DNA from 2 places in the Mixta hanseatica genome. Region 1 is predicted to be linked to the other one. Evidence: predicted binding sites of a transcription regulator. Region 1 holds the regulator's gene; the other holds the start of a gene.
The links. Region 1 encodes ArgR, which controls arginine synthesis, uptake and breakdown. Its sites were predicted from a motif close to ANTGAATAAAAATACANT; they were not measured.
Positions count from the first base shown of each region.

Region 1 (3,903 bases):
GTGATGCCCGCGTTGCGCATCGGCAACAGTTTGCTTTCCGAACCGGAAAGCAGCGCCGATCAAACGCCATTTAGCTTTAATCAGGGTGTACGCCGCGCCGTTCCGGCCGTGGTAAACGTTTATAACCGCAGCGCGTCGAGCAGTAACGGGCGAGGCATTACCACGCTCGGCTCCGGCGTGATAATGAACAATAAAGGTTATATCCTGACTAACCGTCACGTCATTAACGGCGCCGATCAGATTATCGTCGCGTTACAGGACGGACGCTTTATTGAAGCCATGCTGGTCGGTTCGGATAGCCTGACCGATCTGGCGGTGCTGAAAATCACCGCGACGAATTTACCGGTGATTCCCATTAACCGTGAACGTATCGCGCATGTCGGCGATATCGTAATGGCTATCGGTAATCCTTATAACCTGGGACAAACCGTAACGCAGGGCATCATCAGCGCCACTGGCCGCGTTGGCTTAAGCCCTTCCGGACGGCAAAACTTTCTGCAAACCGACGCCTCGATTAATCGGGGTAACTCAGGCGGCGCGCTAATCAACTCGCTGGGCGAGCTGATGGGCATCAATACGCTCTCTTTCGATAAAAGTAACGATGGTGAAACGCCTGAAGGCATCGGCTTTGCAATTCCTACCGCACTGGCAACCAAAATTATGGATAAGCTGATCCGTGACGGGCGGGTTATTCGTGGCTATATCGGCATTACCGGCCGCGAAGTGCCGCCGCTGCATGGGCAGAATGCCGGAATGGATCATATCCAGGGCATCGTGGTGAATAACGTTGCGCCGGAAGGCCCGGCAGCCAAAGCCGGTATTCAGGTTAACGATCTGATTATTAACGTAAACGGCAAGCCCGCCGTTTCTGCGCAGGAAACCATGGATCAGGTGGCGGAGATACGCCCAGGCTCGGTCATTGATGTGCAGGTTATTCGTAACGATCGCAAACTGACGCTGAAAGCCACCATTCAGGAATATCCGGCGCAATAGTCGCTGCCCGACAAGAAAAAAGGGAGCCTCAGGCTCCCTTTTTCACAGGCGCGATCTTACTTAACAAACTCTTCGCCCAGCTGAATATCTTTCTTCAACGTATCCAGCATGCCTTCCAGCGCTTTTTGTTCAAAGTCGCTCAGTTGGCCAATCGGACGACGCTCGGCAACGCCCTCTTTACCCAGCAGCAGCGGCTGCGAGAAGAAACGGGCATACTCGCCATCGCCTTCAACATAGGCGCATTCAACCACGTTGCTTTCACCCTGCAGCGCGCGTACCAGCGACAGGCCAAAGCGTGCCGCTGCCTGCCCCATCGACAGCGTAGCGGATCCGCCACCCGCCTTCGCTTCCACCACTTCGGTACCCGCATTCTGGATACGTTTGGTCAGATCAGCCACTTCCTGCTCGCTGAAAGAAACGCCAGGCACCTGAGAAAGCAACGGCAGAATGGTTACGCCAGAATGCCCACCCACCACCGGCACGTTCAGCTCGGTCGGCTGTTTGCCTTTCAGCTCGGCAACAAACGTATTAGAGCGGATGATATCCAGCGTCGTCACGCCGAACAGACGATTTTTATCGTACACGCCGGCTTTTTTCAGCACTTCCGCGGCAATGGCGACAGTGGTGTTAACCGGGTTGGTAATGATGCCGATCAGCGCTTTAGGGGCGGTTTTCGCCACCTGCTCAATCAGGTTGCGCACGATGCCGGCGTTAACATTAAACAGGTCGGAGCGATCCATACCCGGCTTACGCGCCACGCCGGCAGAGATCAATACTACATCGGCGCCCTGCAGCGCAGGCGTTGCATCTTCACCGCTGAACCCTTTGATTTTAACCGGTGTAGGAATGTGGCTTAAATCAACGGCCACACCGGGCGTTACGGGAGCAATATCGTACAGAGAGAGTTCTGAACCCGCAGGCAGCTGGGTTTTTAGCAGAAGTGCGAGTGCCTGGCCGATACCACCAGCCGCACCGAGAACTGCAACTTTCATCCTAAACTCCTTATTATTGTGAGCAGAAAAATGCCGGAATCCAGCGGGGTACAATGCTGGAGGACCTGAGAAGTAATAGCGAGGACGTTGTCATCGTTTTGCGTAGCAAGGCACAAACCACCAGCGAAAACGGGTGAAAATGACCGCATTACGTACAGAACCGACACTGATCGTAACCGGATACAGATTGATTAATCAGCAATACCTTACACCGTTCGCGCTTAGCAGAACAACATCAATTTTATAACAATTCCTTCACTTCGTCTGCCATAGCTATGCGCTCAGCGTAAATTTTCTCTGCGCGGAAAGTCTGGTAAAATGCGCGCCCACTGCGCGGCAAAGCTATTATTCGCCGCCGCTTATTTGCATAAACATTCATTTAAATGCATAATAATGTATCGCCTGCAGGCCGGGCTTCACACTGTTTTTATATTATCGGTAGCCTATGCGTAACCCATCTAAACAAGAAGATCTGATTAAAGCGTTTAAAGCTTTGCTGAAAGAAGAAAAATTCAGCTCGCAGGGCGAGATCGTGACCGCTCTACAGGAAGAAGGCTTCGACAATATCAATCAGTCGAAAGTTTCCCGCATGCTGACTAAGTTTGGTGCGGTGCGTACCCGTAACGCCAAGATGGAGATGGTCTATTGCCTGCCAGCCGAACTGGGGGTGCCAACCACCACTTCACCGCTTAAAAATCTGGTATTGGATATTGATTACAATGATGCGCTGGTGGTGATTCATACCAGCCCTGGCGCAGCGCAGCTGATCGCGCGCCTGCTGGACTCATTAGGTAAAGCGGAAGGGATCCTTGGGACTATTGCCGGTGACGACACCATTTTTATTACCCCGGCGCGCGCCTTTACCGTAAAACAACTTTATGAAGCTATCCTGAATCTGTTTGAGCAAGAGCTGTAAGTAAAGCGGGATCGTGGCCCTTAGGTAAGCGATCCCGCTGTTCTCTCGCACTCGACGCTTATATCTCTCTTTACCTGCCGCTGATATTTTAACCCGCCGCTGGTACCTGTTTACCTGCCGCCACCGTCCGTCATCTGTCGTGGTCGCTCGTAGCTTGCCATGATGACTTTCCGTCGACGCTTTGATTATTCATTCACTGTCCGTTATCCGTTCCAGGCTGTTAATAAACCGTACTATCAGCGCCAAATGGAATAAGCGACTGTCGCCAGAAAGCCTGCCCAGGCACCTCATTCGCATATCGTGCTGCCTTTATGGCTATAAATCAGGGCATATCACTGCCTTTTTGTTTTCACTGGTGTATTTGGCCAGCAGACAAAGCACAAATAGATAAAGTCTCTCATATCATTGTTTTGGTTAAAAAATAACGGCAATAGAGCAAAATATGTGCACCTTTTATAACTTAACGTTATAAAAAAACCGTCATTGGCTAAAGTGTCACAACAAAACATTATTAGCAGAATATTAATTTCATACGTGATTAGATCTATACTTGTTTTCGTGATGCGGATCACAGAGCAAATAAAGACAAAAACAGAAGACGAGGAACAGATCAATGAACATTAAAACTACCATCGCAGCCGTAGGGCTTCTTTCTACCCTGTCATTTGGCGCTTTTGCCGCAGAATCCATTAACGCAGAGCAGGCGCAAAATCTGCAGTCTGTGGGTACGGTAAGCGTGAGTGGTGTAGCAGGTACGCCGATGGATATTCATCAGGCGCTGCAGGCAAAAGCCGAACGTCAGGGCGCCAGTGCGTATCGCATTATCGAAGCGCGTAACAACGATAACTATCACGTCACTGCTGAACTGTATAAATAAGCGGAACCTAATCCGGTTGTAAACCGCTTTACCCGATGAACGACCCAGGCAGCCCCAGAAATAATAATCGCTATCAAGCCATCCAGGCTGCCATAACACCCATATTCAGGAGTAAGAGATGAAAA
Region 1 is NZ_CP082904.1:505,187-509,089, reverse strand. It holds gene degS (outer membrane-stress sensor serine endopeptidase DegS) at 1-993, shown strand, start outside; gene mdh (malate dehydrogenase) at 1,050-1,985, opposite strand; gene argR (transcriptional regulator ArgR) at 2,431-2,901, shown strand; gene yhcN (peroxide/acid stress response protein YhcN) at 3,515-3,778, shown strand; gene yhcN (peroxide/acid stress response protein YhcN) at 3,897-3,903, shown strand, end outside.

Region 2 (3,903 bases), 1.3 Mb from region 1:
AACCAATCATTAAAACACCCTCAAGGGTGTTTTTTTGTATCTGGCGTTTAACAAACCGGTTCGCCCGCCAGCGCGCGCTCCCCGGTTCCCGCATTATTTATGGTGCGCCAGCGCCGCCCCTTTTGAAAAATAGGCTTTGATGCCGCCCAGAATCGCTTCAGCCACCTGCTGTTGATAGCGCGCGGTACGCAGCTTGCGCTCCTCCGCTGGGTTACTGATAAACGCCGTTTCCACCAGAATCGAGGGAATGTCGGGCGCCTTGAGCACCGCGAACCCCGCCTGATCCACGCTGCGTTTATGCAGGTGGTTAATCTTGCCGATGCGCGTCAGCACTTCCTTGCCAAACTTCAGGCTATCGGTGATGGTCTGGCTTTGCAGCATATCGAACATGGTATGGTCGAGATAACGATCGCCGCTTTTGCTCACACCACCAATTAAATCCGATTCATTCTGCGTTTGGGCGAGAAAGCGCGCCGCCGCCGAGGTTGCGCCTTTGGTAGAGAGTGCAAACACTGAAGAACCGCGCGCCGCCCGGCTGGTAAACGCATCGGCATGAATAGAAACAAACAGATCGGCTCGCTGCTTACGCGCCTTCGCTACGCGCACCTTTAGCGGAATAAAGACATCTTCATTGCGCGTCATATAAGCGCGCATATTCGGCTCCTTATCAATCAGCGCTTTCAGACGGCGGCCGATTTTCAGCACGATATCTTTTTCACGAGTCTTATGCAGGCCGTGCGCGCCGGGATCTTCGCCGCCGTGTCCCGGATCGATCATGATAACAATCGGGCGGTCGCGCCCTGCTTTGCCAGGCAGCGGCGCCTCGGCGGGCTGCGTACGCTCCAGATCCCCCTGGTTATAATCTTTCAGCAACGCCAGCAGCGGATCATCCTGCGTGTCGTGCGCCGAATAGAGATCGACCACCAAACGGTGTTTAAAACCAGCAACCGGCGTCAGGGTAAACAGGCGCGGCGCGACATTCTGTTTTAGCTCCAGCACGATGCGCACGGTGTTTTTATCAAACTGGCCCACGCGCGCCGTTTTGATATAGGGATCGTTTTTTTGTACCAGCTGCCCTACCCCTTTCAGCACCCGATTCAGGTGCAAATTTTCAATATCGATCACCACACGCTCGGGATGACTCAGGGCAAACTGTTTATATTTCAGGGCCACGCTTGATTCAATGGTCAGGCGGGAATAGCTGGAAGAAGGCCAGATGCGCACCGCAACAATATGGCTGTTGGCCGCCAGCCCAACCCGGCTAACGCTCAGTAACCATAGTGCTCCAGCGCCCTGTAACAGCCGACGACGGCTGATGACGGGATGAGATTCGGACATGCCGCTCCAGATACTGTGTTGTGTCTAAAAAAAAGCCAGAAAAAAATGTGGCGAAAACTTTAACCCAATCGCTTTTATGCTGTCATCCGGAAAAAACCATTAAATGCAGCCTGTTAAGCTTATTAAACGATTGTGAAAAATGATAAGCGATGATAAAAGCCGCTTGCACTTCAGGCAACAAAAGAATAAAAATACACAAAAACCGAATATTCATGCAAAAGAGGGTTTGCCGTGAAGGAACGTAGCACCGCACTGGTTCAGGGGTTTCGCCATTCCGTGCCCTATATCAACGCCCACCGAGGTAAGACTTTTGTCATTATGCTCAGCGGCGAGGCGATTGAGCATGATAACTTTTCCAGCATAGTTAACGATATCGGTCTGCTGCATAGTCTCGGCATTCGGCTGGTTGTGGTGTATGGCGCCCGTCCGCAGATTGACGCCAGCCTGGCGGAACATCAGCTGGAGCCAATTTATCACAAGCATACCCGCGTAACCGATGCGCAATCTCTTGAGCTGGTCAAACAGGCCGCCGGACGTTTACAGCTGGATATCACCGCTCGCCTGTCGATGAGCCTGAGCAATACGCCGCTGCAGGGCGCGCATATTAACGTTGTCAGCGGTAACTTTATTATTTCTCAGCCGCTGGGCGTGGATGATGGCATCGACTATTGCCATAGCGGACGCATTCGCCGCATTGATGAAGAGGCGATTCACCGCCAGCTCGATAGTGACGCGATTGTTTTGATTGGTCCGGTGGCGGTATCGGTGACGGGCGAAAGTTTTAACCTGACGTCGGAAGAGGTTGCTACCCAGTTGGCGATCAAGCTGCGGGCGGAAAAGATGATCGGCTTCTGCTCTGAGCAGGGCGCGACGGACGATGAAGGCAATATTATTTCCGAACTGTTCCCCAACGATGCGCAGGCGCGCATTGAAACGTTGGAGCAGCGCGGTGACTACCTCTCCGGGACGGTGCGCTTTCTGCGCGGCGCCGTAAAGGCCTGCCGCAGCGGCGTGCGGCGCAGCCACCTGATCAGCTATCAGGAAGATGGCGCGCTGTTACAGGAGCTCTTCTCCCGTGATGGCATCGGTACGCAAATCGTGATGGAATCCGCTGAGCAAATCCGCCGCGCCACCATTAATGATATCGGCGGGATTCTGGAGCTGATCCGTCCGCTGGAACAGCAGGGCATTCTGGTGCGCCGCTCGCGCGAGCAGCTGGAGATGGAGATTGATAAATTCACTATTATTGAGCGCGATAACCTGACTATCGCCTGCGCGGCACTCTATCCCTTTCCGGATGAGCAGATCGGCGAAATGGCCTGCGTCGCGGTTCACCCTGACTATCGCAGCTCTTCACGCGGCGAAATGCTGCTGCAGCGTGTCGCGTTACAGGCGCGTCAGCTGGGACTGAAAAAGCTGTTCGTGTTAACCACCCGCAGCATTCACTGGTTCCAGGAACGCGGCTTTACGCCGGTAGATATAGAACTGCTGCCGGAAAGCAAAAAGCAGATGTATAACTACCAGCGCCGCTCTAAAGTGCTGATGGCGGACTTGACCTGATCTTAAAAGTCTATTTCCTGATGCGGCGCGCTCAGGCGCTCCACCAACCCGCTGCGCCGCTGGGTACGCACGGCGACCGCGCGCGCAAAGATTTGCCGATCGGTATAGAGCGTTAACTGGCTGCGTGCGCGGGTAATGGCGGTATAGACCAGCTCCCGCGTCAGCACCGGCAAATAGTGATTCGGCAGCACCAGCGCCGTATGCTCGAACTCCGAGCCCTGCGATTTATGCACCGTCATCGCCCAGGCAGTATCGTGCGGCGGCAAGCGGCTTGGCTGTACTGCTTTAATCGAGCCATCCGGCAGCGGGAAAAACACCTTCAATGCCCCGCTGGCGTCGTTCATCGCGACCCCGATATCACCATTAAACAGCCCCAGCGCGCTGTCGTTGCGCGCAATCATTACCGGTCGACCAACATACCAGCGGCTTTGCGCCTGCGGCCGCCGGATTCGGCGCTGCTTCAGCAGCTGACGTTCGATACGCTCATTCAACCCCGCCACGCCAAACGGCCCTTCGCGCAGCGCGCACAGCAGCCGATAACGGGCAAAGGCCGCCAACACCTCCTGCGCATCCGCATTGCGCTGCAACAGCGTCAAATACTCTTCATAGCCGGCAATGCCCTGCTCTAACAGCTGCTGGTAATGCTCGGCGCTGCTTAGCTCGCTGCGGCAAATATCATCAAAGCCCGCGCCAAATACCTTCTCCGCCGCTTTGGCGTCGCCAGCGTTTACCGCCTGCGCCAGCTGACCGATGCCGGAGCGGGCATCGAAACGGTAGCTCTTGCGCAACAGGCAAATGCTGTCGCGCACGTTGGGCATCTCCTCGCCGTCCGCGCCATCCAGCTGACAGCCGGTCAGCTGCGCCAGTTGCCGGGCGCGCGCCGAGCTATAGCCCGCTTCGGCGCAGCGGCAAATATCGCCCAGCACCGCGCCCGCTTCGACCGAAGCCAGTTGATCGCGATCGCCAAGAAAAATCACCCGCGCCTGCTTCGGCAGAGCGGCAATC
Region 2 is NZ_CP082904.1:3,463,232-3,467,134, forward strand. It holds tRNA gene K6958_RS16520 (tRNA-Met) at 1-5, shown strand, start outside; gene amiC (N-acetylmuramoyl-L-alanine amidase AmiC) at 94-1,338, opposite strand; gene argA (amino-acid N-acetyltransferase) at 1,570-2,898, shown strand; gene recD (exodeoxyribonuclease V subunit alpha) at 2,901-3,903, opposite strand, start outside.
Region 2: a site for ArgR is predicted at 1,519-1,536, ahead of argA (amino-acid N-acetyltransferase). Genes of this name have one in related genera too.